DNA from 2 places in the Nonomuraea sp. KM88 genome. Region 2 is predicted to be linked to the other one. Evidence: riboswitches for the same ligand, from Rfam matches in the RefSeq annotation. Region 2 holds a riboswitch; the other holds the start of a gene.
The links. Region 2 has a riboswitch for glycine ahead of gcvP (aminomethyl-transferring glycine dehydrogenase). Riboswitches for the same ligand answer to the same signal wherever they lie in the genome.
Positions count from the first base shown of each region.

Region 1 (7,974 bases), on a different contig from region 2:
GTCAGCACTCGATCACGTTGACGGCCAGGCCGCCGCGTGAGGTCTCCTTGTACTTGTCCAGCATGTCGCGGCCGGTGTCGCGCATCGTCTTGATCGCCTTGTCCAGGGCCACGAAGTGGCGGCCGTCGCCGCGCAGGGCGATCCTGGCCGCCGTGATGGCCTTGTTGGAGGCGACCGCGTTCCGCTCGATGCACGGGATCTGCACCAGCCCGCCGATCGGGTCGCAGGTCAGCCCCAGGTTGTGCTCGATGCCGATCTCGGCGGCGTTCTCGACCTGCTCCGGGGTGCCTCCGAGCGCCTCCGTGAGGCCCGCGGAGGCCATGGAGCAGGCGGAGCCGACCTCGCCCTGGCAGCCCACCTCGGCGCCCGAGATCGAGGCGTTCTCCTTGAACAGCACGCCGATCGCGCCGGCCGTGAGCAGGAAGCGGATCACACCGTCCTCGTCCGCATGGGGGACGAAACGGGTGTAGTACGTCAGGACCGCCGGGATGATGCCGGCGGCCCCGTTGGTGGGGGCGGTGACGATGCGGCCGCCGGCCGCGTTCTCCTCGTTGACCGCCAGCGCGAACAACGTCACCCAGTCCATGGCCTGCAGCGGGTCCTTCTCGGCCGGCTCGGACTGCAGGCGGCGGTGCAACTGGTTGGCGCGGCGCTTGACCTTGAGCCCGCCGGGCAGGACGCCCTCCTTCGAGATGCCCCGGCGCACGCACTCCGACATGACCTGCCAGAGGCGCAGCAGGCCCGCGCGGACCTCCTCCTCGGTGCGCCCGAACGCCTTCTCGTTCTCCAGCATGAGCGCGGACATCGACAGGCCGGTGTTCGTGCAGTGTTTGAGCAGTTCTTCCCCGGTGGTGAAGGGGTAGGGCAGGACGGTGTCGTCCGGCTTGATGCGGTCGGCGCCGGTGGCCTTCTCGTCCACGACGAAGCCGCCGCCGACCGAGAAGTAGATCTTCTCCCTGAGCTGCTCGCCCGCCGCGTCGTAGGCGGTGAAGCGCATGCCGTTGGGGTGCTCGGGCAGCGAGATCTTGCGCTCGAAGACGAGGTCCCGGCCGACGACGAAGGGGATCTCGCGCATGCCGTACAGCCGGACGCTGCCCGACTCGCGCATCTCGGCCAGACGCCCTTCGATGGTGTCGACGTCGACCAGTTCCGGCTTCTCGCCGGACAGGCCCAGCAGGACCGCCTTGTCGCTGCCGTGGCCCTTCCCGGTCAGGCCGAGCGAGCCGTACAGGATGGCCTCCACCCGGGCCACGCGCGGCAGCAGGCCGTCCTCATGCAGGCCGCGGGCGAACTTGTGGGCCGCGGCCATCGGGCCTCCCGTGTGGGAGCTCGACGGCCCGATACCGATCTTGAACAGATCGAAGACGCTGATCGCCATTGATGATGCGCCCTTCATGAGTGCCGGGGCCCGGACGCGGGCCCCGGCGTCAGCCGATGAGGCCTGGCAGGGTCAGGACTCGCCCGAGGTGAGCGCGGCGTACTCCTCGGCGGAGAGCAGGTCCTCCGGGTCGCCCTCCATGCGCACCCGGAACATCCAGCCCTCGCCGTACGGGTCGCTGTTGGCCAGGCTCGGATCGTCCACGATGGCCTGGTTGACCTCGACGATCTCGCCGCCGACGGGCGTGTAGATCTCGCTGACCGACTTGGTCGACTCGACCTCGCCGACGGAGTCGCCCGGCTCGGTGACCGAACCGACCTCGGGGAGCTGCACGAAGACGACGTCACCAAGGGCGTCGGCGGCGTAGGCCGTGATGCCGACGGTCACGGTGAGGCCGTCCTCGACCCCGGAAACCCACTCGTGTTCCTTGGTGTAGCTCAGGTCGTCAGGGATGTTGCTCACTTGTTCCTCCTGTAAAAGGGCAGCTCGGCCAGGTCCATGGGTTCATGGCTGCCCCGGATGTCCACAGCCAGGCCTGAGTCGGCGCCGGTGTCCACGTAGGCCAGCGCGATGGGCTTGCCCAGAGTCTGGGAGGGCGCACCGCTGGTGACCTCGCCGACGACGGCGCCGTCCTTGGTGACCGGGTAGCCGTGGCGCGGCACCCGGCGGCCCCGGGCGACCAGACCGACGAGACGGCGCCGCGGCGGGTCGTCCTTGACCGCCTCGAGCGCCGACCTGCCGACGAAGTCGCCCGGCTTGTCGAATTTCACCACCCTGCCCAGCCCCGCGTCGAACGGGGTCAGCTCGGCGCTCAGCTCGTTGCCGTACAGGGGCATGCCGGCCTCGAGCCTGAGCGTGTCGCGGCTGGACAGTCCTGCGGGCTTGAGCCCGTACGGCTCGCCCGCGGTCACGAGCGCGTTCCAGAGCGGCACCGCGTCCTGGCCGGCCACGAACAGCTCGAACCCGTCCTCGCCGGTGTAGCCGGTGCGCGCGATGAGCGCCTGCCGCCCGTCGACGAGCCCGGGCAGGCCCGCGTAGTACTTGAGCCCGGCCAGGTCGGCGTCGGTGAGCGTGGCGAGGATCTCCTGGGAGCGGGGTCCCTGGACGGCGATCAGGGCGTACTGCTGCGAACGGTCGTCGACCACGGCGTCGTACGCCTTGGAGCGGTTCTCCAGCTCGTCGGCGACCTTCTCGTAGTTCGAGGCGTTCGCGACGACCATGAACTCCTCGTCCCCGAGCCGGTAGACGATGAGGTCGTCCAGCACCCCGCCCCGCTCGTTGACGATCATGGTGTACCTGGCTCGTCCGGGCGTCACGGCCGACATGTTGCCGACCAGCGCGTAGTCCAGGGCGGCGGCGGCCTGCGGCCCGGTCACGAAGATCTCGCCCATGTGCGAGAGGTCGAACAGCCCGGCGGCCTCGCGGACGGCCCTGTGCTCCGCGGACTCGCTCCCGTACCGGAGTGGCATGAGCCAGCCCGCGAAGTCGGTCAGCGTCGCGCCGAGGCTTTCGTGCACGTCTCGTAGCGGAGTAGGTCGGGACATTTATCGCACCTCAGGACAGGATTGGATGCCAGCATCCTCCCCCTCTGTCATCGATGCCTGAGAGCTTCGCCCGAGTTTTGCCGGACTTTCACCTTCGGCGAGACCCTGCGGGCCTGCTTTCCAGAGGTCACCTTCCGAAGAGACATGCTCCCGGTCAGCCGTGCGGTCCTTTGCCTTGAGAGGTTCGCGGGGAGGGCTTGCTCCTTCAGGGACCCTGACCGGCTGTCAGGGTGCTCTCCCGCACGGTTTGCTGGTGTGTCACGCCAGCCTAGTAGTGATTTGGGGGTCTTGTCGCGTTCGCTGGTCAGCAGGCGGCCACCAGGGCCTCGAAGAGGGCGTGGTCCTCGGCCGCCTCCGGGTGCCACTGCGCCGCCACGGTGAACGGCCCCGAGTCCAGCTCCACCCCTTCGACGGTGCCGTCGGCGGCGCTCGCGGTCACGGTGAGGCCGGGGGCGAGCCGGTCGACGGCCTGGTGGTGATAGTGCGGCACCGTCACGGGCGCCGTGCCCAGCGCCTTGGCCAGGCGGGTGCCGGGGACGGGGGTGATGGGCAGGTGACCGAACCGTCCGGGCGCGGGGGAGTGACCCGTGTGGCCGACCACGTCGGGCAGGTGCTGGTGGAGGCTGCCGCCAAGAGCGACGTTGAGCACCTGGAGGCCCCGGCAGATGCCGAGGAAGGGCAGCCCGGCGTCGAGGGCGGCGGCCAGCACGGCGAACTCGGCCTGGTCGCGGAATTCGCGGATGTAGCCGGTACGCTCCTCCGGCGTCTCGCCGTACCTCGCCGGATCGATGTCGCCGCCCCCGGCCAGGACGAGCCCGTCCAGGCGGCTCACCACCTGCGCGGCGTCCCCCGCGGGCGGGAGCACGACCGGCTGGCCGCCGGCCCGGACGACCTGCTCGACGTACATGTACGGCAGGAGCGCGACCGGCATGTCCTGCCAGACCGTGAACGTCGCCGGCTCCACGTAACACGTGACCCCGATGACGGGACGTCGCACGACGACCCCCTAGAGCGGCGTGACGTAGGCGCCGGAGATGCCGCCGTCCACCAGGAACTCGCTGCCCGTGATGAACGACGCGTCGTCGCTGGCCAGGAACGCGACCGCCGCCGCGATCTCCGACGCCTCGGCGAAGCGCCCGACCGGGACGTGCACCAGGCGCCGCTGCGCCCGCTCGGGGTCCTTCGCGAACAACTCCTGCAGCAGCGGCGTGTTCACCGGGCCCGGGCACAGCGCGTTCACCCGGATGCCCTCGCGAGCGAACTGCACGCCCAGCTCGCGCGACATCGCCAGCACCCCGCCCTTGGACGCCGTGTAGGAGATCTGCGAGGTCGCCGAGCCCATGACGGCCACGAACGACGCGGTGTTGATGATCGAGCCCCTGCCCTGCCGCCGCATGTACGGGATGGCGTGCTTGCAGCACAGGTAGACGCTGGTCAGGTTCACGTCCTGGACGCGGCGCCACGCGTCGATGCCGGTCTCCAGGATCGAGTCGTCGTCGGGCGGCGAGATGCCGGCGTTGTTGAAGGCGATGTCCACGCTGCCGTAGGTGTCGAACGCCGTACGGAACATCCGGGCGACGTCGTCCTCGTCGGCCACGTCGACGCGTACGAACAGGCCGCCGACCTCGTTCGCGGCCTTGACGCCCGCCTCCTCGTCGAGGTCGGCGCAGACCACCTTGGCGCCCTCGTCGGCGAACCTGCGCGCGGTGGCCAGCCCGATGCCGCCGCCCGCGCCGGTGATCACAGCCACCCGATCCTGCAATCTCTTCACGTGCTGCCTCACTCCCAGGAGATGAAGACGTTCTTGGTCTCGGTGAACGCCGCCAGGGCGTCGGGGCCGAGTTCCCGGCCCAGCCCTGACTGCTTGAAGCCGCCGAACGGGGTCCAGTAGCGGACCGACGCGTTGGAGTTCACCGACAGGGCGCCCGCCTCGACCGCTCTGGACACGCGGAGCGCGCGCCCGACGTCGCGGGTCCAGATGGAGCCGCTCAGCCCGTACGGGGTGTCGTTGGCGATGCGTACGGCGTCCGCCTCGTCCTCGAAGGGCGCCACCGACACGACCGGCCCGAAGATCTCCTCGGTGAACGCACGGTCGGTGACGTCCGGGGTGAGCACGGTCGGCGGGAACCAGTAGCCCTTGCCCTCGGGGCACGACCCCTGGAGGTAGGGGGCGCCGTCCTGGACGAAGCCGCGCACGCGGTCGAGGTGCTCGGCGCTGATCAGCGGGCCCATCTCGGTGCTCTCGTCGCGGGGGTCGCCGACGACGACGCCGCGCACGGCCTCGGAGAGGCGCTCCATGAAGGCGTCGTACACGCTTGCCTGGACGAGCAGCCGGGACCTGGCGCAGCAGTCCTGTCCCGCGTTGTCGAAGACCGCGTAGGGGGCGGCTTGTGCCGCTCTGTCGAGATCGGCATCCGCGAAGATGATATTTGCGGACTTGCCGCCTAGCTCCAGCGTGACCCGCTTGACCTGGGCCGCCGCCTTGGCCGCGATCTCCTTGCCCACCTCGGTCGAGCCGGTGAACACGATCTTGGCCACGCCGGGGTGCTCCACCAGCCGGGCGCCCGCGACCTCCCCCGCCCCGGGCAGCACCTGGAGCACCCCCTCGGGCAGGCCCGCGGCCAGGGCCAGCTCCGCCAGCCTCAGCGCGGTCAGGGGAGTCCACTCGGCCGGCTTGACGATCACCGTGTTGCCGGCCGCCAGCGCCGGGGCCACCCCCCACGACATGATCAGCATCGGGAAGTTCCACGGCACGATGACGCCCACCACGCCCAGCGGCTCCTGGAAGGTGACGTCCACGCCGCCGGGCACCGGGATCTGCCTGCCGTGGTCGCGCTCGGGCGCCCCGGCGTAGAAGTGCAGCACGTCGCGTACGGCGCCGGCCTCCCAGCGGGCGTTGCCGATCGGGTGCCCGGCGTTGGCCAGCTCCAGCCGCGCCAGCTCCTCGCCGTGCTCGCCCACCAGGTCGGCGAACCTCCTCAGCAGCCGTGCCCGGTCGCCGGGCGCCACCCGCCGCCAGGCGGCGTACGCCTTCCCGGCACGCTCCACCGCCCGGTCGACCTCGGCCGCGTCGGCCAGTTCGACGTCGGCGACGACGTCCTCCGTCGCCGGATTGACGATCTTCATCGGTCACCCGTCACATTCGCTCGAAACCACGGAACATCTCCCAGTCCGTCACCGCCGCGTCGAACGCCGCCAGCTCCACGCGCGCGTTGTTCGCGTAATGCTCGACGACCTCCTCGCCGAACGCTTCGCGGGCCAGCTTCGACCCCTCGAACAGGGGGAGCGCGTCCCGCAGCGTGTGCGGAACGGTCTCCGCGCCCGAGTCGTATGCGTTGCCCTCGAACGCGTCCTCCAGCGGCAGCTCGTTGTCGATGCCGTGCAGCCCGGCCGCCACCATCCCCGCCACCGCGAGGTACGGGTTGACGTCACCGCCCGGCACGCGGTTCTCGATCCGCAGCGACGGCCCGTGCCCGACGAGCCTGAGCGCGCAGGTGCGGTTGTCGACGCCCCACTTGATCGCCGTGGGGGCGAAGCTGCCCGGCACGTAACGCTTGTAGGAGTTGATGTTGGGGGCGTACAGGAGGGTGAGCTCGCGCAGGCAGGCCTGCTGCCCGGCGATGAAGCGGGCGCCGAGCTGAGAGAGCCCGTACGGCCCCGGCCCGGCCATGACGGGGTCGCCGTCGAGGCTCCTGAGCGAGATGTGGATGTGGCAGGAGTTGCCCTCGCGCTCGTTCGGCTTGGCCATGAAGGTGATCGACCTGCCCTCCTGGGCGGCGATCTCCTTGGCGCCGTTCTTGTAGATGGCGTGGTTGTCGCAGGTCTTCAGCGCCTCGGCGTAGCGGAAGGCGATCTCGTGCTGGCCCAGGTTGCACTCGCCCTTGGCGGACTCGACGTAGAGCCCGGCGCCCTCCATGTCGCGCCTGATCCGCCGGAGGAGGGGCTCGATGCGGGCGGTGCCCAGCAGCGAGTAGTCGACGTTGTAGAGGTTGGCGGGCGACATGTCGCGGTAGCCGCGCTGCCACGCCTGCTCGTAGGTGTCGTCGTAGACGCAGAACTCCAGCTCGGTGCCGACGTACGCGGCCAGCCCCCGCTCGGAGAGCCGGGCGAGCTGCCTGCGCAGGACCTGGCGGGGGGAGGGCGGCACGTCGCCGCCGTCCTCCCAGGTCAGGTCGGCCATCAGCAGGGCGGTGCCCTCCTGCCACGGCACCCGGCGCAACGTCGTCAGGTCGGGTTTCATCACGAAGTCGCCGTAGCCGCGCTCCCAGGACGACATCGCGTAGCCGGCCACGGTGTTCATGTCCACGTCGACCGCGAGCAGGTAGTTGCACCCCTCTGAGCCGTGGTGCAGCACCTCGTCGAGGAAATAGCGTGCGGACAGCCTCTTGCCCTGCAACCTGCCCTGCATGTCGGCGATCGCGAGGAGCACGGTGTCGATCCGCCCGGACGCCACCTCGTCGCGCAGCTCGCTGACGGAAAGGTATCCGGTGCTCGCTCCATCGCTCACGCTACGCCGCTCCGATCTGCGCTGACACGCGTCCCCGTTGATTGGGCTAGTCTTAGACCATTGATGTGTATGGCGGGATCCCTTGTCAAGACCTGAGGACACGTTGGACGAGTCGGCGCGTTTGATGACGGTGCTGCGCCCGGTCCGGGCCGGCAACGCCTTCGAGGAGACCGTGGAACGCCTGCTCCAGGCCATCAAGCTCGGTCTGGTCGCGCCGGGCGACAAGCTTCCCCCCGAGCGCGAGCTGGCCGTCAGGCTCGGCATCAGCAGAGTGACGCTGCGCGAGGCCATCCGGGCGCTGTCCGACGCGGGATACCTCGAGGTGCGAAGGGGCCGTTACGGCGGCGCGTTCGTCACGTACGCGCCGCCCGAGCCGGACGCCGGCCACCTGCGCGAGGCCGTCAAGGAGATGGGCATGGCCGACCTGTCGGACGCCCTCACGTTCCGCCTGGCGGTCGAGTGCGGGGCGGCCCAGGTGCTGGCGATGTCCCGGCCGGCGGAGGGGCAGCGGGCGGTGCTCGTACGCCGGCTCGCCGACGTGAACG
Region 1 covers NZ_JBQQCC010000017.1:162,500-170,473, reverse strand. Annotated here, with positions in the region: gene ACTWPV_RS38510 (L-serine ammonia-lyase) at 2-1,378, opposite strand; gene gcvH (glycine cleavage system protein GcvH) at 1,451-1,840, opposite strand; gene gcvT (glycine cleavage system aminomethyltransferase GcvT) at 1,837-2,922, opposite strand; glycine riboswitch at 2,957-3,056, opposite strand; glycine riboswitch at 3,076-3,173, opposite strand; gene ACTWPV_RS38495 (gamma-glutamyl-gamma-aminobutyrate hydrolase family protein) at 3,227-3,919, opposite strand; gene ACTWPV_RS38490 (3-oxoacyl-ACP reductase) at 3,929-4,693, opposite strand; gene ACTWPV_RS38485 (aldehyde dehydrogenase family protein) at 4,702-6,048, opposite strand; gene ACTWPV_RS38480 (glutamine synthetase family protein) at 6,059-7,429, opposite strand; gene ACTWPV_RS38475 (FadR/GntR family transcriptional regulator) at 7,554-7,974, shown strand, end outside.
Region 1: it holds a riboswitch for glycine, as region 2 does, so the genes downstream of both, gcvT (glycine cleavage system aminomethyltransferase GcvT) here and gcvP (aminomethyl-transferring glycine dehydrogenase) in region 2, are expected to answer to the same signal.

Region 2 (23,147 bases):
TGGCCGGGATCCAGGAGTTGCGCGCACATGACGGCCTGGCGGCCCAGCGCGGTCCGCTCACCAAGCTGCCGTTCGTCCGCGACGAGCGCGCCGAGGGCGTGCCGATCCGGATCTACCGCGCCGACCCGGGCGACGGCCAGCTGCCCGTCGTGGTCTATTTCCACGGGGGCGGGTGGGTCCTCGGCAGCGTCAAGCGCAACGACGCGTTGGGGCGCGACCTGGCCATCCGCACCGGCGCGGTGGTCGTGTCCGTCGACTACCGGCTGGCCCCCGAGCACGCCTTCCCGGCCGCCGCCGACGACGCGTGGACGGTCGTGCGCGACATCTTCGCCAGGCCCGCCTTCTACCAGAGCAACGGCCGCGTGGCCGTCGTCGGCGACAGCGCGGGCGGCAACCTGGCGGCCGTCGCCGCATGGCAGGCCCGCGACGCCGGGCTCCGGCTGGCCCACCAGGTGCTCGTCTACCCGGTGCTCGACGTGGCGATGCGGACGCCCAGCTACACGGAGTTCGCCAAGGGCTTCGGGCTGGAGGCCGAGGAGATGGCGTGGTTCGCCCGCCAGTACGCCCCCGACGCCGACCCGGCCGACCCGCGGCTGTCCCCGCTGTGCCTGCCCGACGTCGCCGGCCTGGCGCCCGCCACCATCGTGACGGCCGAATACGACGTGCTCCGCGACGAGGGCGAGAGCTACGCCCGGCGCCTGACGGACGCCGGCGTGCCGGTCGAGCTACGCAGGTTCGACGGCGCGGTGCACAACTTCTTCGGCCTGCCCGGCCTGTTCGACCAGGCGGGCGAGGCCCGCGACCACATCGCGGGGCGGCTGCGAGAGGCGCTGTGACCTACACCAAGCTGAAGATCGACACCCCGGCCGACGGCGTGCTGCGGGTCACGATCAGCGAGCCGGGCCGGCTCAACGCCGTCGACGCCGCGGCCCACCGCGAGCTGGGCGAGATCTGGCGCGACGCCGACCGCGACGACGGCGTCAGGGCCGTGCTCGTCCGGGGAGAGGGCACGGCGTTCTCCGCCGGCGGCGACCTGTCCATGATCGAGGAGATGACCCGCGACCACGCCACCAGGCTGCGCGTCTTCGCCGAGGCCCGCGACATCGTCTACAACGTCCTCAACTGCTCCAAGCCGATCGTCTCGGCCATCCAGGGCCCCGCCGTCGGCGCCGGGCTCGCCGTCGCGCTCCTGGCCGACATCTCCGTCGCCGGGCGCACCGCGCGGATCATCGACGGTCACACGAGGCTCGGCGTCGCCGCGGGCGACCATGCCGCGATCGTCTGGCCGCTGCTGTGCGGGCTGGCCAAGGCGAAATACCACCTGCTGCTGTGCGAGCCCGTGACGGGCGAGCAGGCCGAGCGGATGGGGCTGGTCAGCCTCTGCGTCGACGACGACCAGGTGCACGACAGGGCGCTGGAGATCGCGGTACGCCTCGCCGCCGGCGCCCAGGAGGCGATCAGGCTGACGAAATACTCGCTCAACAACTGGCTGCGCCTGGCGGGCCCGTCGTTCGACGCCTCCCTCGCCATGGAGTTCCTCGGCTTCACCGGGCCCGACGTGACCGAGGGCCTGCGCGCCCTGCGGGACAAGCGGCCGCCGTCGTTCGGCTGATGCGCCGGGTGTGCTTGCCGCCCGCCCGGGTAGGCGCAGCCCCAAGGTCGACCAGATGACCGCGCCGGCACCGGCGGGCACTGTTCGCCGAGGCCGAGAACGTCGCCCCGGCGGACGCGGAGCCGAAAGCCTCGCAGGGCGTCCGGCGCACGCCGTACGACGAAGGGGGAGAGCGCGCGGCGATGGCCCAGTGGACGAGCAGGGTGGACGAGCGGGGCGAACGCGCCAGAACGGGCGGGCGTCGGCGCTCCACGCCTCGCGGCCGGCCCGACCGGCCCGGCCGCTAGAAGCTGCGGGGGAGTCCGAGCACCTGGGTCGCGAGGTAGTTGAGCAGGAGCTCCTCGGTCACAGGTGCCACCTTCGCGATCCTGGCGTCGGTCAGCAGCCTGGCGACCGGATACTCGTGGGAATAGGCCATCCCGCCGTGCGTCTGGAATGCCGCGTCTGCCGCCTCCCAGGCCGCCTGTGACGCCGTGAGCTTGGCGATGTTGGCCTCGGTGCCGCACGGCAGCCGCCGGTCGAAGCACCACGCGGCCTTGTAGATCATCAATCTGGCCAGCTCGATCTTGGCCTTCACCTGCGCCAGCGGGAAGGAGATCGCCTGGTTGGCGCCGATCGGCCGGCCGAACACCTCCCGCTCCCTGGCATAGTCGACGGCCACCCGCAACGCGACCTCCGCCGTGCCGAGCGCCGAGGCGGCCAGCAGCACCCGCTCGGGGTTGAGGATGTCCCACAACACCGCCACACCCTGGTCCACCTCACCGACCACGTTGGAGGCGGGCACCCGCAGATCGTCGATGAACACCATGTTCGACGGCGTCGTGTTCGCGCCCATCTTGGGGATCGGCCGGTAGGACAGGCCTCCGGAGGCGACCGCCTCGGGCACGTTCACCAGCAGCACCGTCAGCCCGTGGCTGCGCGGGCGCGCTTCGGCGGCCGGGACCGTCCTGGTCACCAGCAGCATCCAGGTGGCCCGCTGCACGCCGGTGATCCAGATCTTCTGCCCGTTGACCACGAAATCCCCGCCGTCGCGCCGGGCCGACGTGGTGATCGCCAGCGAGTTGGATCCGGCGTCCGGCTCGGTCAGCGCGAAGCAGGTCTCGACCTCGCCCGTGGCCAGCCTCGGCAGCAGTTCCGCCCGCTGCCCGGCGCTGCCGTGCCGGTCGATCGTGAGCGCGCCGAAGCCGGGGGTCAGCACGTACGTGAACGCCGACCCGCCCGCCGCGCCCGACGCCGAGAGCGTCTCCGTGGCCACCGCCAGCTCCAGCAGCCCTTGCCCGCCGCCGCCGTGCTCCTCCGGGACCGCCAGGCCCAGCCAGCCGCCCTTGGCCAGCTCGTCCCAGACCTCCTCAGGCCAGCGCTTGTCGCTCTCGCACCGCTGCCAGTAGGCGAGGTCGTATCGCGAGCAGATGGCGCCGATGCCCCGCTGGACGGCGAGGGCGCTCTCGGGAAGGGAGAAGTCCATCACGCCATCGTAGAATCATGTTCTGATCAGGGTCGAGGCCGCCGCGCGTGGAAGACGAAGGCCGGGGGAGGGTTGCGCCACACCGTACGCCCCGGCACGACCTCCTCGAAGCGCTCGGCCAGCAGCGCACGGAAGCGCCGCGCCGAGCTGAGCGGGATGGCGTGCACGTAGGAAAACGTGGTGAACGCCGCCACCGGGCTCATCGCCGACGTCACCGCACCGAGCAGGTCACGCTGCGTCTCCTCGGGGAACGCCGCCCACGGCAGCCCGCTGACCACCACGTCCGCCTGCCGCAGCCCTCGCTCGCGCAGCAACTCGCCGAGCCGGGCCGCGTCGGCGTGCGCCACGTCCACGGTGGGGAAGCGCTCGGCGAGCAGCTGCGCCATCAAGTCATTGACCTCGACGGCGAGATGGTGGCCCCGCCCGGCGAGCCGCTGCTGGATCTCCGCGGTGAACGGGCCGGTGCCGGGTCCCAGCTCCACCACGGTCGGCTCGCCGCGCTCGGGGATCGGCGCGCAGACGTTCGCCGCCAGCCGGCGCGAACTCGGGGCGACCGCGCCGATCTTGGAGGGGGCACGCAGGAACTGGCCAAGGAAGAGTGCGCTGTCGTTCGACATGGCACGACTTTATGGGCAGGATCTTGGTGGGTCGCTCCCTCCTCCGGGCGGATGTGCGGCCAGTAGGAGGAGGCGGAGCCGTCCACGGGAAGGATCGGCCTTCCACGCTGGGCGGATACGGTTGTGCGCATGCGCTGGCGCGGTGTCCCTCTCGATGTCCTGCTCGCCGTCTCCGGCGTGGGCCTCGACCTGCTGACGACGGCGCACGCGGGCGACACCGAGTTCCTGCCCGCCGAGATGAACCTCCCGATGGCGCTGCTGGTGGGCCTGCCCATGGGGCTCGTCCGGCACCGGCCGGTGACCGTCACCTTCTGCCTGGCCGCGCTGCTCATGGTGACCGACCAGATCGGCTCGTTCACCTCCAACACCGCGCAGATCCTCATCTGCGTCGCCCTCGGCGTGGCGGGGCACCGCTCCGGCCTGCGGGCCACCACCGCGGCCGTGGCCGTCACCATCCTCGCCACCGCGTGCAACATCGCCGACCCCGGCTTCGCGCCGACCGCCAACACCTGGATGTACTCCGTCCTCCTGCCGGTCTTCCCCGCCGTGCTCGGCGCCTACCTGCGCAGCACGGCGGGGCGGCTGGAGGAGCGCGACGTCACGCCCGACGCGCTGCTCGCCGCCGGCGGGGTCGCCATCACCGTGCTCAGCACGTGGAGCTCCTGGCACCTGGGCGCGCAGCCCGTCTGGGTGGTGGGGCTGCTGGCCGTCGTGGGCGGCCTGTCGCTGGGCATCGCCAGGCGGCTGCCGGGACTGGTGTTCCTGCTGCAGGGCGTGCTGCTCGTCTCCGCCGACACCTACCTGAACAACACCGTCAACACCTGCGTGATCCTCACCCTGACCGCGATCGGCGTGTTCTCCATGCGGGTGGGGTCGTGGGCCTGGGTCGGGGCCGCCTACCTGACCGGCTGCCTGCTCACCGCGATCGCCGTGGTCGGCCCCGAGACCGAGATCACCCCGTTCCGCGCGGGCGTGCTGATGACGCTGGTGGCCACGCCGATCGCGATCGGCCGCTACCTCGGGATGCGGCAGGCCGCCCTGGCCGCGGAACGGCTGCGCGCCGAGGAGTCCGCCCGCGCCGCCGTCGCGCAGGTGCGGGCCGACCAGCTGGCCGAACGCGAGCGCATCGCCCGCGACGTGCACGACATCGTCGCCCACCACGTCGGCGCCATGGTGCTGCGCGCCGGCGCCGCCCGCTACGCCGCGCCCGACGGCCCCGTCGCCGACGCGCTCACCGACATCCGCGACGCCGGCCACCAGGTGCTGCAGGACCTGCGCGAGCTGCTCGACCTGCTGCGCGACCCCGACAGGCAGCCCGGCCTGCTGGCCAACCCCGCCGACGTCATCCGCGAGTCGGCCGACCGCATGGCCGCCGCCGGCCTCGACGTCGAGCTCGACCTCGACCCGGCCGCCGACCGCGCCCCGCTCATCGCCCGCGCCTCCGCCGCCCGTATCGTCCAGGAAGGACTCACCAACGTGCTCAAACACGCCGGACCAGGCACGCAGGTCCGCGTCAGCGTCACCCCGTCAGGCGACGGGCTCTCCGTGGAGATCCGCAACGGCCGGCCGCCCACCGACATCGAGCGGCTGCCCTCCTCCGGGCGCGGGCTGGCCGGCATGCGCGAACGCGTCCGCGCCCTCGGCGGCACCCTGTCCGCCGGCCCCGACGGCGAGGGCGGCTGGCTCCTGGCCGCCAGCCTGCCCGCGCGCCTGTCCCAGGGGAGCACCGCGTGATCCGCGTGCTGATCGCCGACGACCAGGCGCTCGTCCGCGCGGGCGTGCGCATGCTGCTGCAGGCCGCGGGCGACATGGAGGTGATCGGCGAGGCCGTCGACGGCGGCGAGGCGGTGCGGCTGGCCGAACGCCACCTGCCCGACGTGATCCTCATGGACCTGCGCATGCCCAAGGTCGACGGCCTGGAGGCGATCAAACGCGTGGTCAGGACCCGTCCGGGGGTCAGGATCGTGGTGCTGACGACGTTCGCCGAGGACGCCAACGTCTACGCCGCCCTGCGGGCCGGCGCGGTCGGGTTCCTGGTCAAGGACGACGATCCCGAGCGCATGGTGGACGCCGTGCGCCGCGCGGCGGCCGGGGAGCAACTGCTGGCGCCGTCCGTGTTGCGCAGGGTCGTGGAGCGGTTCCTGGCCGCGGGGGAGCAGCACGTCGCGCCCGCCCCGCCCGCCGGGCTGACCGAGCGGGAGGTCGAGGTGCTCGCCCTGGTGGGGGCAGGTCTGTCCAACGCGGAGATCGCCGAGGAACTGTACGTGGGCGTCACCACCGTCAAGACCCACATCGCGGCGGCGATGGACAAGCTGGGCCTGCGCAACCGCATCCAGGCCGCCGTCGTCGCCCACCGCACCGGCCTGGTCGACGCCTCCTTCCGCCCCGTACGCCCGCCCCGCGGCTGAGCGCTCGCCCCCGCCCTCCGGCTGAGCGCCGCCGGTATGCGGGGCGGCGGGCGGGCCGGCGTACCGGCCGGCGGCACGTCCTGCGGGGTCGCCGCCGGACGGTCCTGACCGCCGGAGGGCCGCGGTCGCCGGAGGGCGTCCGCCGCCGCTAAGGTCGGGAGTGTGTACGTGAAGATCTGCGGGCTGAGCGAGCCCGAGCACGTTGCCGCCGCCGTCGAGGCGGGAGCCGACGCCATCGGGCTGGTCATGACCCGCAGCCCCCGCAGGATCACCGTCGAGCGGGCGGCCGCGCTGGCCGCGCTCGTTCCCGCCCACGTGCTCACCGTCGGGGTGTTCCGGGGCGAGGACCCCGAGACGGTGCGCGCGGCCGCGCTGGCCTCCGGGGTGCGGGCCGTGCAGCTGCACGGCAGGCATCCGCACGGCGACTTCACCGCTCTGAAGGACCTCGGTGTGCGCCTGGTCAGGGCCGTCGACGCGGAGGCGGACCTGCGGTGCGGCGCCTTCGACGAGGACCTGCTCATCGTCGACGCGCCACACGCCGGATCCGGCCTGCCCTGGGAGTGGGCGGCCGTGCGCGGCAGGCCGTCCGGCCGGTGGTTGCTGGCGGGCGGCCTCGCCCCGGGCAACGTCGCCGACGCGATCGCGGCGGCCGAGCCGTGGGGGGTCGACGTGTCCAGCGGCGTGGAGACGTCGCCCGGGGTGAAGGACCCGGCTCTCATCAGGGCGTTCCTGACGGCCGTACGCGGCTGATGGACGGGCACGCCCGCGCTGCCGCGCCGGGAGACCTGGCCCGTGCCATCGGCTTCACCCACGCCTTCGCCCGGCGCAGGGCGCCCGTCGAGGTGCCGGTCCCTGGCGGGTTCGCGGTGCTGGACGACAGCTTCCCCCGCTCCTACGACGACAACAAGCTGATCGTCTGGTCCGGCGACCCGGATGCGGACGAGCTGCTCCGGGCGGCGGACGAGGTGCTCGCCGAGCGGGCCCACCGGCTGGTGTGCGTGGACGACGACCGGCTCGGCACCACCCTCGCACCCGCTTTCGCCGCCGCCGGCTACGAGCACGAGACCAACCTGATCATGGCCTACCGCGGCGCGATCCCCCACGACCCGCCCGCGGCCGACCGGCTGGAACTGCCGGAGCTGCTGCCCGTGCTGCGCCGCGACTGGCGCCAGGCGCTGCCGCAGGCGCCCGACGACGTGATCGACGGGCTCGCCCGGCGCGTGGAGCGCCGGCTGCGCGGGGCGGGCACGGCGGGCACGGTGGGTTTCCGCGGGGTCCGCGCCGGCGACGGGGAGGCGGGGGAGATCGCCGCCAGGGCCGACCTGTACGTCGACGGCGGGGTCGCCCAGATCGAGGGCGTCTTCACCGGCGAGCAGCACCGGGGCAAGGGCCATGCGCGGGCCCTGATGACCGCGCTGCTCGCGGAGCAGGCGGAGGCCGAGCTGATCTTCCTGGTGGCCGATGCGGCCGACTGGCCGAAAGACTTCTACGGCCGGCTCGGGTTCGAACCCCTCGGTTCCACCCACGCCTTCCTCCGCGCCTGACGGCCCTGCTCCGGCGGGCCTGCTCCGGCGGGCCTGCTCTGACGGCCCGCTCTGGCGACCCCGCTCGGCTACCCGCTCCGGCTACCCGCGGAGGCGGTGCCCAGGGGCCCGCCGGACCGGAAGCGGGCGGTGAGCGGGCGCTCGTGTGCGAGCGGCCGGCGGGCGCCCCGGACCGCCGTCGAGGCCGCGGGGCCCGCCGTGAAGGGAGTTCGGGCGGGACCGCTGCGGTGGAGTTCCACGCAGTAGGGTCTCCTGCGTGAGCGATACTTCCGCCGAGGACCGGATCTGGACGGTTCCTAACCTGCTGAGCTTCCTGCGCCTCCTGGGCGTCCCCGTGTTCCTCTGGCTGGTTCTGGGGCCCAAGGCGGACGGGTGGGCGATCGGGATCCTCGCGGTCGCCGGGTTCACGGACTGGCTCGACGGAAAGATCGCCCGGGCCTTCAACCAGACGAGCAGGCTGGGCCGGATCATCGACCCGGCCGCCGACAAGCTCTACGTCTTCGCCACCATCTTCGCGCTGCTGCTGCGCGACGTCATCCCGTGGTGGCTGGTCGCGGTCATCGTCGGTCGCGAACTCTTCGTCGCGTGTTCCTTCCCCGTACTTCGCAAACATGGCTATAAGGCACTTCAGGTGCATTTCCTGGGCAAGGCCGCCATGTTCAATCTCATGTACGCCTTCCCTCTCCTCTTCCTTGCCTCCCACACTGGGTGGTATGCCGATATAGCCCGAATTGTCGGGTGGGCGTTCGCCCTATGGGGAACGGGCCTGTACTGGTGGGCGGGGGTGCTGTATGTGGTACAGGTGCGCCGGCTCGTAATCTCGGCCAAGAAGGAGTGATCGGGTGAAGGCGGTCGTCATGGCGGGCGGGGAGGGCACTCGGCTGCGTCCGATGACCGCCAACCAGCCCAAGCCTCTGCTCCCCGTGGCCAACCGCCCGATCATGGAGCACGTACTGCGCCTGCTCAAGCGGCACGGCATCACCGAGACGGTGGTCACCGTCCAGTTCCTGGCCGCTCTCGTGCGCACCTACTTCGGCGACGGCGACGAGCTCGGCATGAACCTCCAGTACGCCACCGAGGACCTGCCCCTCGGGACCGCGGGCAGCGTCAAGAACGCCGCCGACCGCCTCCGCGACGATCGTTTCCTGGTCATCTCCGGCGACGCTCTGACGGATATTGATTTAACGGACATGATCCGGTTCCATCGCGAGAATGCCGCCCTGGTGACCATCGGGCTGAAACGTGTGCCGAATCCGCTCGAGTTCGGGATCATCATCGTCGACGACGAGGGCAGGGTGCAGCGCTTCCTGGAGAAGCCCACCTGGGGACAGGTCTTCTCCGACACCGTGAACACCGGCGTCTACGTCATGGAACCCGAGGTCCTCGACGCCGTGGCCACCGGCGAGCCCGTCGACTGGTCCTCCGACGTCTTCCCCGCGCTCCTGGCCCGCGGCGCGGCCATCTACGGCTACGTGGCCGACGGCTACTGGGAGGACGTCGGCACCCACGAGAGCTATCTCAAGGCCCACGCCGACGCCCTGTCCGGCAGGGTCGCGGTGGACATCGGCGGCTTCGAGCTCTCGCCGGGCGTCTGGGTCGCCGACTCCGCCGCGGTCGACCCCGACGCCGTGCTCAAGGGCCCGCTGCTCATCGGCGACTACGCCAAAGTCGAGGCGGGGGCCGAGCTGCGCGAATACACCGTGCTCGGCAACAACGTCGTCGTCCGCGAGGGCGCCTTCCTGCACCGCGCGGTCGTCCACGACAACGTCTACCTCGGCCCCGGCGCCCACCTGCGGGGCTGCGTCATCGGCAAGAGCACCGACGTGATGTCCGGCGCCCGCATCGAGGAGAACTCCGTCATCGGGGACGAATGCGTCATCGAGGCGGAGGCGTACGTCTCCAGCGGCGTCCGGGTCTACCCGTTCAAGACGATCGAGGCCGGCGCGGTCGTCAACACCAGTGTCATCTGGGAGTCGCGCGGCCAGCGCAACCTCTTCGGCACGAGAGGCGTCAGCGGCCTGGTCAACGTCGAGATCACCGCCGAACTGTGCGTCCGCCTGGCCAGCGCGTACGCCACCACCCTCAGGAAGGGCGAGCACGTCGTCACCTCGCGCGACTGCTCCCTGGCCGCCAGGGCGCTCAAGCGGGCCGTCATCGGCGCGCTGACCGCCGGCGCGATCAACGTGCTCGATCTGGAGGCGGCCCCGCTGCCGGTGGCCCGCTTCCACACCGCCAGGGGCTCGGCGGCGGGCGGGATCGCGCTGCGCACCACGCCGGGCGACCCGCAGAGCGTGGACATCGTCATCATGGACGACCGCGGCGCCGACCTGCCCCCGGCCGCCCAGCGCAAGCTGGAGCGGGTCTTCTCCCGCCAGGAGTTCCGCCGCGCCTTCCCCGGGGAGATCGCGGAGCTCGCCTACCCGGCCAGGGCCGTCGAGGACTACACCCACGAACTGCTGCGTCACGCCGGCGTGACCGGCGTCAAGGACATGAAGGTCGTCGTCGACTGCGCGGGAGGCACCTCCTCGCTGGTGCTGCCCACGCTGCTCGGCCGGGTCGGCGTCGAGGTGCTCACCGTCAACGCCCGCCTCGACGACGTCTCGCCCACGGAGACGCTCGCCGGTCGGCGGCGCGACCTGCAACGCCTGTCGGAGCTGGTCAGCTCCTCGCGGGCGGCCTTCGGCGTCAGGTTCGACCCGGTCGGCGAGCGCATCGCCCTGGTCGACGAGATGGGCCAGCTCATCAGCGAGGAGCGCGCGCTGCTCGTCGTGCTCGACCTCGTGGCCGCCGAACGCAGGAGCGGCCGGGTGGCCCTGCCCGTCACCACGACCAGGGTCGCCGAGCAGGTGTGCCGCTTCCACGGCGTGCAGGTGCAGTGGACGTCCACCGCGCTCGACGCCCTCACCTCGGCCGCCGCCGCCCCCGACATGATCTTCGCGGCCGACGGGCGCGGCGGCTTCGTGGTGCCGGAGTTCAGCCCCGCGATCGACGGGCTGGCCGCGTTCCTGCGCCTGCTCGGCCTGGTCGCCCGCACCCGCCTGTCGCTCAGCCAGATCGACGCGAGGATCCCCGAGGTGAAGCTGCTCAGGCGGACCGTGCCCACGCCGTGGGCGGCCAAGGGAGCCGTGATGCGCTCCGTCATCGAGGCGGCCGAGGCCGAGCCGGAGGGCCGCCGCATCGACACCACCGACGGGGTGCGGGTGGCCCGCGACGACGGCAGCTGGGTGCTGGTGCTGCCGGCCGCGGCCGAGCCCGTCACCGACCTGTGGGCCGAGGCCTCCGACGTGGACGGCGCGCAGGCGCTGCTCGAACGCTGGGCCCGCGTCGTGGAACAGGCCGCCACGTGACCCGCGGCCGGGCGGGCGCGAGAACGGCCGGGCCGCGATTGTGCGCGGACGGTCCCGCAAGATCGTAATGTAGAAACGCGCGGCGGCATGGACCGCAGGGCAGGGGCGGCGGTAACTTTGTCTGCGTCCTGACCACAGTCCAGCGCCCCGTCTTGACCTTTGCCGCTGATCAGCGTAAGTTGCGGCATTCGCAAACTTGAAAAAGCGAAGCGAGGCGCGCTCCAGAGCACCGTCGCCGCGTCTTCGCGGTAGGAGGCCGAGCCGATCGATGCCGAGCGTCTACTGCACGCAGTGCGGGCACGCCAACCCCGAGGATGCCCGTTTCTGTTCCCGCTGTGGGTCACCGCTGACCAGACTCGAGGTCTCCGGGGACACCACATCGACGATCTCGGTGGCGGGAATCGAGGCGTATGAGGCTGAGACAGGCGACATGCTCCTGGCCGAGCGGGCGCTGGTCGAGCAGCTGCCGCCCGGCGCGGCGTTGCTCACGGTGACCAGAGGGCCCAACCAGGGCAGCCGCTTCCGGCTCGACAAGGACCTGACCACGACCGGGCGCCATCCGGAGAGTGACATCTTCCTCGACGACATCACCGTCTCCCGCCGCCACGTCGAGTTCTACCGCCACCGCGGCGGCCAGTTCTCCGTGCGCGACGTGGGCAGCCTCAACGGCACCTACGTCAACAGGGAGCGGATCGAGGAGGTTCCCCTGCACTCCGGCGACGAGGTGCAGATCGGCAAGTTCCGCCTTGTCTTCCTGATGCGGGGCAGCTCCGGGGCATGAGGGGGCGAAGCGGGCGACCGGCGGACGCCGTCTCGTGCGTGACCATGCGGCAAGGGGAGGAGCGCGCATGACGTCGCAGGCGGCACGCTCGCACATGAGCATCGGGGAGGTGCTCGCGCTCCTGCAGGGCGAGTTCCCCGATGTCACCATCTCCAAGATCCGTTTCCTGGAGGGCGAAGGGCTGATCGAGCCCGAGCGCAGCCCGTCCGGCTACCGCAAGTTCACGCACCTGCACGTGGAGCAGCTGCGCTTCATCCTCACCGAGCAGCGCGACCACTACCTGCCGCTGCGGGTGATCAAGGACAAGATGGCGGAGGGCTTCGGCCGCCCGCGCGCCCTGCAGGACAACGGCAAGCAGGAGATCAGGCTCAGCCGGGCCGAGCTGATCGAGGCCGCGAGCATCGACGAGGAGACCCTCGCCGAGCTGGAGGACTACGGCCTGCTCGCCCCGGTGGCCCGTCGCTACGACGAGGAGGCGCTCGCGGTGGCCCGCACCGTCGGCGCCCTGGCCCGCTTCGGCCTGCGCGCCCGGCATCTGCGCGCGGTCAAGGCGGCGGCCGAGCGCGAGTGCGGCCTGGTCGAGCAGACCGTCGCACCGATACTCAAGCGGCGCGCCCCCGGCGCCATCGGCGAGGCCGACGAGGTGGCCAGGGAGCTTTCCGCACTCCTGCTCGACCTGCACGCATCCCTTGTGCGCACGGGTGTCCGGTCCGTGCTGGGGCGCTGAGACCGCGGCGAGCTGGGAGGCGGCGGCACATTCCAGGCCCGCCGGGTGTTACGTTGAAATGCAGAAGCCAGTCAGCAGAAGCAACGACCAAATAGCTGTGCCGGGTCACCGGTCAGGAATACGGAGCAGCCCGTGTTGCAGATGGAGGTTGTGGGCGTTCGGGTTGAAATGCCCACAAATCAGCCGATCGTCTTGCTGAAGGAGGCACACGGGGAGCGGTTCCTTCCTATATGGATTGGCATGACGGAAGCCACGGCCATCGCTCTGGCCCAGGCAGAGGAGCCTCCGCCGCGGCCGCTCACCCACGACCTCTTCCGTGACGTGCTGAGCGCGCTGGGCGTAGGCCTGCGGGCGGTCAACATCGTCGCCCTGCGTGACGGCATCTTCTTCGCCGACCTGGTGTTCTCCAACGGCGTGGAGGTGAGCGCGCGGCCGTCCGACTCGATCGCGCTCGCCCTGCGCACCGGGGCGCGCATCTTCGCCAGCGAAGAGGTCGTCCAGGAGGCCGGGGTGATCATCCCGGACGACCAGGAAGACGAGGTGGAGAAGTTCAGGGAGTTTCTTGACACGATCACTCCCGAGGACTTCGGCCGGGCGGGGTAGGTATTTCAGTGCATTTACGCTTCACGACGCGCCGAGCCGGATCGTTGACTGAGCATGGTCGCGGTCCTACGGTGCAAGTGAAACCCGTGGCCGCGCTTCACGTACCCCCAGATCAGGCCACGGGATGAGAGAAAGCCGGAGGTCCGCGTGGCGGTCAGCAGCGGCGAGGGAAAGACGGCCGGCCAGGAAGATCCGGTGCGGCGCGAAAGCGCGCGGCAGCGTGCCGGGGAGCAGGGTCTGCTCTTCGACGAACAGCCCGCGGCGCTGCCGGGCGACATCGGATACCGCGGGCCGACGGCATGCTCGGCGGCCGGCATCACCTATCGGCAGCTCGACTACTGGGCGCGCACGGGCCTCGTCGAGCCCACGATAAGAGCCGCGCAGGGCTCCGGCTCCCAGCGTCTCTACAGCTTCCGCGACATCCTGGTCCTCAAGGTCGTCAAGCGGCTCCTCGACACCGGGGTGTCGTTGCAGCAGATCCGCACGGCCGTGCAACATCTGCGTGACCGCGGGGTCGCCGACCTCGCGCAGATCACGCTCATGAGCGACGGCGTCAGCGTCTACGAGTGCACCTCGGCCGACGAGGTGATAGACCTGCTCCAGGGCGGGCAGGGCGTGTTCGGCATCGCGCTCGGCCGGGTCTGGCGCGAGGTCGAGGGCTCCCTCGCGGAGCTGCCGGGGGAACGCGCGGCGGTCGAGGACACCGTCCCGGCCGACCATCCCGCTGACGAACTCGCCCGCCGCCGCCGCGCCCGCCGCACGGGGTGAGTACGGCTCCTGGCAGCCGTACGAATCGGGCGTAGTAACCTGAGGGCAGAAAGGCCGACGACCCCGTGCGGGAGAGTCTCCGGGCCCCCTGGGCTCCGGGGCGCCGAAGGAGCAACCCTCCCCGGAATCTCTCAGGCATCCCGTACCGCTCGGGCGAGGCAACTCTGGAAAGCAGGCGCACCCGCCAGGCGCGCCTCACCGACGGTGCAAGCCCCACCGGGGTGAAGCTCTCAGGTCGCGGCCCCGCGCTTGTCCGGGGCCCGCGCTGACAGAGGGGGAGATCCGGCACACGCCCGCGCCCTGGCGCCGGTCTCCACAGCCTCGGGAGGCATCTCCATGACCGATCTGTCCGCCCCGCCGTTCTCGTCCCGGCACATCGGCCCCTCCGAGTCCGAACAGCAGCGCATGCTCGAGGCCGTGGGCTTCGAGTCCGTGGCGGATCTGGTGGCGGTCGCCGTCCCCGAGTCCATCAGGGCGAAGGACCGGCTCACGCTGCCCGCCCCCGCCGGCGAGGCCGAGGCCATCGCCGAGCTGCGCGCCCTGGCCGACCGTAACCAGGTGCTGACCTCGATGATCGGGCTGGGCTACCACGACACGGTCACGCCCGCCGTCATCCGCCGCAACCTGCTGGAGAACCCGGGCTGGTACACCGCCTACACCCCCTACCAGCCGGAGATCTCGCAGGGCCGCCTCGAGGCGCTGCTCAACTTCCAGACCGTCGTCTCCGACCTCACCGGCCTGCCCGTGTCCGGAGCCTCGCTCCTCGACGAGGCGACCGCCGCGGCCGAGGCCATGACGCTGGCCCGCAGGGCGGGCAAGTCCAAGAGCGCCGTGTTCGTGGTCGACGCCGACGCGCTGCCCCAGACCAAGGCCGTCCTCGCCACCAGGGCTGAGCCGCTCGGCATCACGCTCGTGGAGCACTCCCTCGACGGCGAGCTGCCCGAGTGCTTCGGCGTGCTCGTCCAGTACCCAGGAGCGTCCGGCCGGCTGCGTGACTTCCGCGCCGTGGCCGCCGCCGCGCACGAGGCGGGCGCCCTCGTCGTGGCCGCCGCCGACCTGCTGGCACTGACGCTCGTGGCCGCCCCCGGCGAGCTGGGCGCCGACATCGCCGTGGGCTCCTCGCAGCGGTTCGGGGTGCCCTTCGGGTTCGGCGGGCCGCACGCCGCCTACATGTCCGTACGCGAGGGCCTGCAGCGGCAGCTGCCCGGCCGCCTGGTCGGCGTCTCCGTCGACGCCGACGGCGACCCCGCCTACCGCCTGGCCCTGCAGACCCGCGAGCAGCACATCCGCCGCGAGAAGGCCACCAGCAACATCTGCACCGCGCAGGTCCTGCTCGCCGTCATCGCGAGCATGTACGCCGTCTACCACGGCCCGGAGGGCCTGCGCCGCATCGCCCACCGGGTGCACCGCCACGCCGCAGCCCTGGCGGAGGGGCTGCGCCGGGCTGGCGTGGAGGTCGTGCACGCCGAGTTCTTCGACACCGTGCTCGTGCGCGTGCCCGGGCGGGCGTCCGCCGTGGTCGCCGCCGCCGCCGAGCGGGGCGTCAACCTCTGGCAGGTGGACGCCGACCACGTCTCGATCGCCTGCGACGAGAAGACCGGAGCCGCCGACCTGGCCACGGTGCAGGCCGCGTTCGGGGTCACGACCCCCCGCACCGACGTCGAGGGCGCCGCCGACGCGCTGCCCGCCCCGCTGCTGCGCGAGTCCGCCTACCTGACCCACCCGGTCTTCCACGACCACCGCTCCGAGACCGCGATGCTGCGCTACCTGCGCCGGCTGCAGGACAAGGACATCGCGCTCGACCGGTCCATGATCCCGCTGGGCTCCTGCACGATGAAGCTCAACGCGACCACCGAGATGGAGCCGATCACCTGGCCGGAGTTCGCCGCCGTCCACCCCTACGCGCCCGCCGCCCAGGCCGAGGGCTACCTCGAGCTGATCGGCACGCTGGAGCGCTGGCTGGCCGAGGTGACCGGCTACGACGCCGTCTCCATCCAGCCCAACGCCGGCTCCCAGGGCGAGTTCGCCGGGCTGCTGGCCATCCGCGCCTACCACAACGCGGGCGGTGACAGCGGGCGGGACGTCTGCCTCATCCCCTCCTCGGCCCACGGCACCAACGCCGCCAGCGCCGTCATGGCCGGCATGCGGGTCGTGGTCGTGGCCTGTGACTCCGAGGGTAACGTCGACCTGGCCGACCTCGACGCCAAGATCGCCAAGCACCGCGACGCGCTCGCCGCGATCATGGTGACCTACCCGTCGACGCACGGCGTCTACGAAGAGACCATCACCGAGATCTGCGCCAAGGTCCACCAGGCCGGCGGCCAGGTCTACGTCGACGGTGCCAACCTCAACGCGCTGGTCGGGCTGGCCAAGCCCGGCGAGTTCGGGGCCGACGTGTCCCACCTCAACCTGCACAAGACGTTCTGCATCCCGCACGGCGGCGGCGGCCCCGGCGTCGGCCCGGTCGCGGTCCGCGGCCACCTGGCGCCCTACCTGCCCGGTCATCCGCTGCGCGACGGCTCGCCGGTGGGGCCCGTCTCCGCGGCGCCCTACGGGTCGGCCGGGATCCTGCCGATCTCGTGGGCGTACATCCGGATGATGGGCTCCGACGGGCTCACGGCGGCCACCGAGCAGGCCATCCTGTCGGCCAACTACCTCGCCAAGCGGCTGGCCCCCCACTTCCCGGTGCTCTACACCGGACGCGGCGGGCTGGTGGCCCACGAGTGCATCATCGACCTGCGCCAGATCACCAAGGAGACCGGCGTCACCGTGGACGACGTGGCCAAGCGCCTCATCGACTACGGCTTCCACGCGCCCACCATGTCGTTCCCCGTCGCCGGGACCCTCATGATCGAGCCGACCGAGAGCGAGGACCTCGGCGAGCTCGACCGGTTCGCCGACGCGATGATCGCCATCAGGGGCGAGATCGCCAAGGTGGCGTCCGGCGACTACGACAAGGCCGACAACCCCCTGCGCAACGCGCCGCACACCGCGGAGTCGGTGAGCGCCGACGAGTGGCACCACCCGTACACGCGGACCGAGGCCGCCTACCCCCTGCCGTCGCTGCGCGACGGCAAGTACTGGGTGCCGGTGCGCCGCATCGACCAGGCCTACGGCGACCGCAACCTGGTGTGCTCGTGCCCCCCGCTGGAGGCGTACGAGGACTAGTCACCGGGAGGGCCAGACCTTCGGCGTCAACCGGGCAGACATGATCGCCGGAAGTCGTTAGGCTCAGGGCGACCGTCGCCAGAAGGAGCTCTCTTGACGTCCTCAGAGCTGGAGACCCCGCCTCTCGACACCGCCCGGCGTCTGGCCGAACGCGGCGACCTCGACGGCGCCGCCGCCATCCTCAGCGAGCTCGCCGCCGACCCCGACGAGCCCGACAGGGCTCAGGCCGCCGTCGGGCTGGCCGTGGTGCTGGAGGAGCGCGGCGACGTCGAGGCCGCCAGGACCGCCGCCAGGACCGCGCTGGCGACGGGGCACCCCGAATACGCCTCGCAGGCCGCCTGCCACCTGGCCCAGGGGTTCGAACGCGAAGGGCGGGCCGAGCAGGCCAGAGCCGCCTGGCAGGCCGTGCTGGGGGTCGGCGCGGCCGCGTACGTCCCGCTGGCCCATCTCGCGCTGGCCCGGCTGGCCGTGCGGGCGCTCAACCTCGAGGAGGCGGAGCAGGAGCTGCGGGCCGCGATGGCGGCCGGCGACGGCGAGGTCGCCGCGCGCGCCGCGCAGGAGCTGGCCGACCTGCTGATGGAGCACGGAGAGCCCGGGGCGGCGGCTGAGCTCCTCCTGGACGCCCTGGAGGCCGTGCCCGAGGAGGAGACGCCGGGGTTGCGGGTCCGGCTCGGCATCGCGCACCTTGAGCTGGCCTGCGCGGAGTTCGCGGAGACCGTGGAGGGAGGCGCGGACGCGCAGACGAGCGCGCTGGCCATCGAGCTGCTCGCCCGCACCCTGCCCCTGCGCGGGCGCGACGACGACGCGGGGCGGGTCTGGTCGTACGGGCTGGAGCACGCCGACGAGACGCTGGCCGCGGAGGTCAGGCTCCGCTACCAGCGCGACACCTGACGCCCGGGGCCCGGTGTGCGTGACGTCCCGGCCCATGCCACCGAGGCGCTCCTCCCGGGCGTGCCCGCGGGCCGGCGGAGGTGCTCCCGTTCCCTCCGCCGGCCGGAGGTCAGCCGCGGCGCATGATGGCCGCCGCGGCGGCCACGTTGATGATGACGATGGCCAGCCACGTGATGATCAGCCCCACCAGTCCGGCGTTGACCACCCCGATGGCCGTCAGCGGGATGCCCATGCCCATCGAGCCCAGCGCGACCGGGATCATCGTCGCGCCCGGCGCGGACTTCTTGTGCGGCGGGGGCCCGTGGCGGTCGAGCTCGGCCCGCACCCGGGCGGCGATGGTGGCCTCGAGGCGCTCGGTGAACGAGTCGACGAGCGCCGCCTCGTAGTCGGGCCCGAGATCGCGGCGGGCGTCGAGCGTGGCCTGAAGGTCTTCCCTGATGGGACGCTGGTCCGGCATAAGGTCATCATCCATCCCGGAAGTGGTGTCGTCATCCGACCTGAGGGCTAGCGCGTCATCCTCCCCAGGTACGGTGCTGGCATGGAGGTGATGACCCCGCGCGGGCCCGCGCTCGTGGAGATCGACGAGGTGCCGGGCGCGCGGCTGCTGCTGGTCCTGACCCATGGCTCGGCCGGGGGAGTGGACGCTCCCGATCTGCTGGCCGTGCGCGACGCCGCCATGGGCGTGGGAGCCAGCGTGGCGCGGGTGACGCAGGCGTTCAGGATGGCGGGGGCGCGGGCGCCGGGCCCGCCGGCGAGGCAGGACGAGGCGTGGGAGATCGTGCTGGCCGAGCTGCGCGCGCGCCTGCCGGGGCTGCCCCTCGTGCAGGGCGGGCGGAGCAACGGGGCTCGGGTGGCGTGCCGTACGGCGAAGGCGGTCGGCGCGGCGGCGGTGGTGGCGCTGGCCTTTCCGCTGCATCCGCCGGGGAAGCCGGAGCGCTCCCGGGCCGGGGAGCTACGCGGCGCCGGGGTGGACGTGCTGGTCGTGAACGGTGATCGTGACCCCTTCGGAGTGCCGGACGCCGCGGATGCCGCGCGCCTGGTGGTGCTGCCGGGAGAGGGCCATGACCTGAAAAAGGACCCCGCCCGGGTGGGCGAGGTCGTGGCGGAGTGGATCACCCGCTACGGCGGGCCGCCACGGCAGGGCAGCACCGGCCGGCGGCGCCGCCCGCGTGCGGATCAGGCCGCGCCCACCAGCGGATCGGGCCGATGAGGTGCGATGACGGTGCCGCTGGGCAGCAGCTCGCCGGTGTCCTCGAACAGGACGACGCCGTTGCAGAGCAGGCTCCACCCCTGCTCGGGGTGGCAGGCGAGGGTGCGTGCCGCCTCGCGGTCAGGCGCCTCGGCATCCGGACAGGCCGGGTCGTGCGGGCACATCGGCGTGCCTCCGATATCTCGTGGGATGCTCCCGTTCTGGAGGGGCGGGAGCCGGCTCGGGTTGTTGTCCTGGCAAGTGTGCGACTGTGTCACGCGTTCCGACATAGCCCGTTCGGGCTGTTACAGGAGGATCCCTGGTGCGTGTGACCTTCGACACAGCGTGCCTTATGCAGGATAACCGGCCAAGCGCGACACGCGCATCACGTTTGCAATCCCTTGAGGAGAGCGTCGAGCCCGCGCTCGAAGTCGATATCAGCTCTTTCGTCCCGTCTGACCCATTCATCGACGTCTGGGTCGGCCCAGCCTGACTGCTGCACCTCGACGGCGACACTGCCGAAGACGAAGGCCCGCAGCGTGCGCACGGCCTCGGCGGCGTCCTGGAGCCCCGCGTCGGCGAGCTGCTCGGTCTGCTCCTTGACGGCGACCGCCGTGGCGCCCTTGGGCGGCTTGGTGAGGGCCAGGGCCAGCACGCCGGGATGCTCGCGCAGCGCCTCCCTGCTCGCCCGGCACCAGGCCCTGGCCGTCTCCTGCCAGGTGGAGCGCTGCTCGACGTGGATGGCGGTGACGTGCTCGGCCAGCGCGTCCATCAGCGCTTCCTTGCCCCGGGGCAGGTGGTGATAGATGGCCATCGCCTCCACCTGCAGGGCGTCGCCCAGGCGGCGCATGGTGAGCCGGCGCAGGCCCTGGCCGTCGGCGATGTGGAGCGCGGCCTCGATGATGCGCTCGCGGGAGAGGGGGACGGGTGGTCGCTTGGCGGGCATGGAGATCATCTTACTATGTAAAGGCGCTCGCTCCTGGCCGATTTCCGCACGTGTCGCGGGACGGCGTACGCTAAGCGTCGGAACGAATGACGACAGCGTGAAGGGGCCGAGTCGATGGCGTTTTTCCGTCCGCGGGTGAGCCGGGAGGCCGAGGTTCGCTTCCACGCGGACCAGGAGATCTCCAGGAGCTTCCCCGAGCTGCTCGAGAAGGCCCGCGAGGCCGAGCGGACGCTGCGCGAGCTGCAGGCCTCGGCGGCCGACGAGATCGAGCTGCTGGCCGCGGGCCAGGCGCTCGACCGGGCGCTGACCGACACGCTGCGGGCCGCGGAGGCGGGGCAGCGGGCCACGTTCGGGGTGAAGGCCTACGACGACCGGATCGCGCGCCGCAAGGCCAAGGCGACCCCCGCGGGGGCCATGTGGACGGCACAGGTCGAGCGCCTGCGCACGCTGCGCGAGGACAACCGGATGTGGGGCATCCCGCGGGTGCCGCGCCCGGTGCCCGCCACCGTCTGAGCGCCGGTCACCAGGCGTCCAGGAAACGAGAGCCCCGGCACGTGGTGTGCCGGGGCTCCGTTGTCAGCTGGCCCAGTCGAGCAGCGGGCGGGTGTTGCTCGGGTGGCGCAGCTTGGACAGCGACTCCTTCTCCAGCTGGCGGATCCGCTCCCGGGTCAGCCCCAGGTGCCTGCCGATCTCGTCCAGCGTGTGCGGCTTGCCGTCCACCAGGCCGAAGCGCAGTGCCATGATCTTCGACTCGCGCGGTGAGAGGTTGTCGAGCACGCCGCGCAGCTGGTCGCCCAGCAGCTGGCGGTCGACGATCTCCGACGCCTCGGGGGAGTCGACGTCCTCGATGAGGTCGCCGATCGTGGTCTCGCCGTCCTCGCCGATCGTCGCGTTCAGCGAGATCGGCTGGCGGCTGGTGCGCAGCAGCTCCTCGATCTGGTCCGGGGTCTTGTCCAGCTCGACCGCCAGCTCCTCGGGGGTGGGCTCGCGTCCCAGGCGCTGGTGCATGTCGCGCTCGATGCGTGACAGCTTGGACAACATCTCCAGCACGTGCACCGGCAGCCGGATCGTCCGCGCCGAGTCGGCGAAGCCGCGCTGGATGGCCTGCCTGATCCACCACATGGCGTACGTCGAGAACTTGAAGCCCTTGGTGTAGTCGAACTTCTCCACCGCCCTGATGAGCCCCAGGTTGCCTTCCTGGACCACGTCGAGCAGCGACATGCCGCGGTCGGTGTACTTCTTGGCCACCGACACGACCAGGCGCAGGTTGGCCTCCAGCATGTGGTCCTTGGCCTGCTTGCCGTCCTCGACGACCAGGCGCAGGTCCTCCCGCGCGGCGGGCGGCAGATCGGGCTGGGTCTCGAGCTTGTACTCGGCGTACAGGCCGGCCTCGATCCGCCTGGCCAGCTCGACCTCCTGCGCCGCGGTGAGCAGCGTGCGGCGGCCGATGGACTTCAGGTAGGTGTGCACCGAGTCGCCCATGACCGACTGGGTGTCGTCGAGGTCGACGGCGTCGCCGTCGTCCTCGGCGCTCAGCTCGATCTCCTCCGGCACGTCCTCCTCGTGCTCCGGCTTGGGGTCCGGGGGGATGACGGACTTCGCGTCCGCCGGGGAAAGGATTTTTGCCTCTGCTGCCTTGCGGCCGGTAGTCTTGGCCCGCGAAGCCTTCTTGGGAGTCGCCGCCTTCTTCTGGGTGGTCTTTGTGGGGGTGGCGGTCGTGCTGAGAGACGGCTCGTTCTCGGCGGCCAGGCTCACGCCGGCCTCTGACAGCTCACGCAATATCGTGCGGCCCTCAGAGGGGCTGATCCCGGCTTTGCCGAACGCGTCCCGCAGCTCCGCCAGAGATAGGTGACCCTGGGCTCGCCCTCGTTCGAGCAACTGGTCGAGAGACACGGGCGGGGTCGCCAAGGCGGTTCTGGGCATGAGGACACCTCCTCCGTACGGAGTAGAAGCGATCAGGCAGGTTGTGGTGGGGCGGCTTCGTCGTCCGCACGGCGCACCAGTATCAATAACGCCAATCGCCGCCATTTGTTCCCCCGTGCGGACGAATGTCATGAAAAAGGGGCGGATCGCCTCTTCTGGCGGACCACCCCTTCGGCTCGCTCGCTAGTCGCCCACCTCGATCGAGACCTCGGGCATCGGCATGGGATCGGCGTCTTCCATGCGCTCGCCGGTCCAGTATTCGATGACCTGGCCGGGATCGGGGTTGACCTCGCGGGAGACGACGACGTCGTCGCCGGTGGGGTCGCCACTGGGATCGCCACTGGGATCGGACGTGGAGGTCTCTGGCCCGCCGGACGGCGACGCCTGCTCCACCACGGCCCTGGTCTCCTCGCCCACCTGCGAGAGCTTGCCCGCCGAGGCGGCCGCCGCGATGGAGGCGCCTCCGACCACGATCACGCCGACGACGGCGACGGATGCCCACATCTTGCGGGTCTGGTCCATGAAGGCTCCCTCCCTTTCCCCGGTTTGACGCAGCCGCAACTCATCAGGTTCCTGCCCTCAACCGCACAAGGTCGGTCTTTCCGTTCGGCAACAGCGGCAGCCGGAGCTCCAGGCGCAGCTCGCGTGGGGCGGCATAGGGGGGAAGCCTATCGCGGCAGTATGCCGTTAATTGTGCAAGCGTGGGGGGTGTGTCGGGGTTGACGGGAACGACGACGGCCGTGACCCGCTCGCCCCATTCGGGGTCGGGCGTGCCGAACACGGCGGCGTCGGCCACCTCGGGATGCGTGCACAACACGGCGGTCACGGCGCCGGCCACGACCTTCTCGCCGCCGGTGTTGATGACATCGTCGGCGCGGCCCAGCACGCGCAGGCGGCCCCCGGTCAGCTCGCCGAGGTCGGAGGTGACGAACCAGCCGCCCTCGAGCGGGGCCGGCCCGCCGAAACGGTAGCCCGAGAACAACACGGGGCCGGCGATCCTGATCAGGCCGTCGTCGCCGACCTTGAGATCTACATTGTAAAGGGGCTGGCCGTCGTACACGCAGCCGCCGCACGTCTCGCTCATCCCGTACGTCGTCACCAGCCGCGCCCCGAGATCCCTCGCCTGCTCCAGCAGCCCGGGCCGCGGCGCCGCGCCAC
Region 2 covers NZ_JBQQCC010000005.1:255,250-278,396, forward strand. Annotated here, with positions in the region: gene ACTWPV_RS17725 (alpha/beta hydrolase) at 1-836, shown strand, start outside; gene ACTWPV_RS17730 (enoyl-CoA hydratase/isomerase family protein) at 833-1,612, shown strand; gene ACTWPV_RS17735 (acyl-CoA dehydrogenase family protein) at 1,896-3,077, opposite strand; gene ACTWPV_RS17740 (class I SAM-dependent methyltransferase) at 3,104-3,694, opposite strand; gene ACTWPV_RS17745 (sensor histidine kinase) at 3,824-5,428, shown strand; gene ACTWPV_RS17750 (response regulator) at 5,425-6,102, shown strand; gene ACTWPV_RS17755 (phosphoribosylanthranilate isomerase) at 6,265-6,852, shown strand; gene ACTWPV_RS17760 (GNAT family N-acetyltransferase) at 6,852-7,646, shown strand; gene ACTWPV_RS17765 (CDP-alcohol phosphatidyltransferase family protein) at 7,903-8,484, shown strand; gene ACTWPV_RS17770 (sugar phosphate nucleotidyltransferase) at 8,489-10,993, shown strand; gene ACTWPV_RS17775 (FHA domain-containing protein) at 11,262-11,774, shown strand; gene ftsR (transcriptional regulator FtsR) at 11,842-12,501, shown strand; gene ACTWPV_RS17785 (bifunctional nuclease family protein) at 12,634-13,104, shown strand; gene ACTWPV_RS17790 (MerR family transcriptional regulator) at 13,252-13,872, shown strand; glycine riboswitch at 13,931-14,030, shown strand; gene gcvP (aminomethyl-transferring glycine dehydrogenase) at 14,209-17,040, shown strand; gene ACTWPV_RS17800 (tetratricopeptide repeat protein) at 17,134-17,931, shown strand; gene ACTWPV_RS17805 (hypothetical protein) at 18,041-18,388, opposite strand; gene ACTWPV_RS17810 (alpha/beta hydrolase family protein) at 18,470-19,141, shown strand; gene ACTWPV_RS17815 (DUF5999 family protein) at 19,108-19,305, opposite strand; gene ACTWPV_RS17820 (TetR/AcrR family transcriptional regulator C-terminal domain-containing protein) at 19,506-20,066, opposite strand; gene ACTWPV_RS17825 (hypothetical protein) at 20,181-20,579, shown strand; gene ACTWPV_RS17830 (RNA polymerase sigma factor) at 20,643-21,989, opposite strand; gene ACTWPV_RS17835 (hypothetical protein) at 22,173-22,511, opposite strand; gene ACTWPV_RS17840 (AMP-binding protein) at 22,555-23,147, opposite strand, start outside.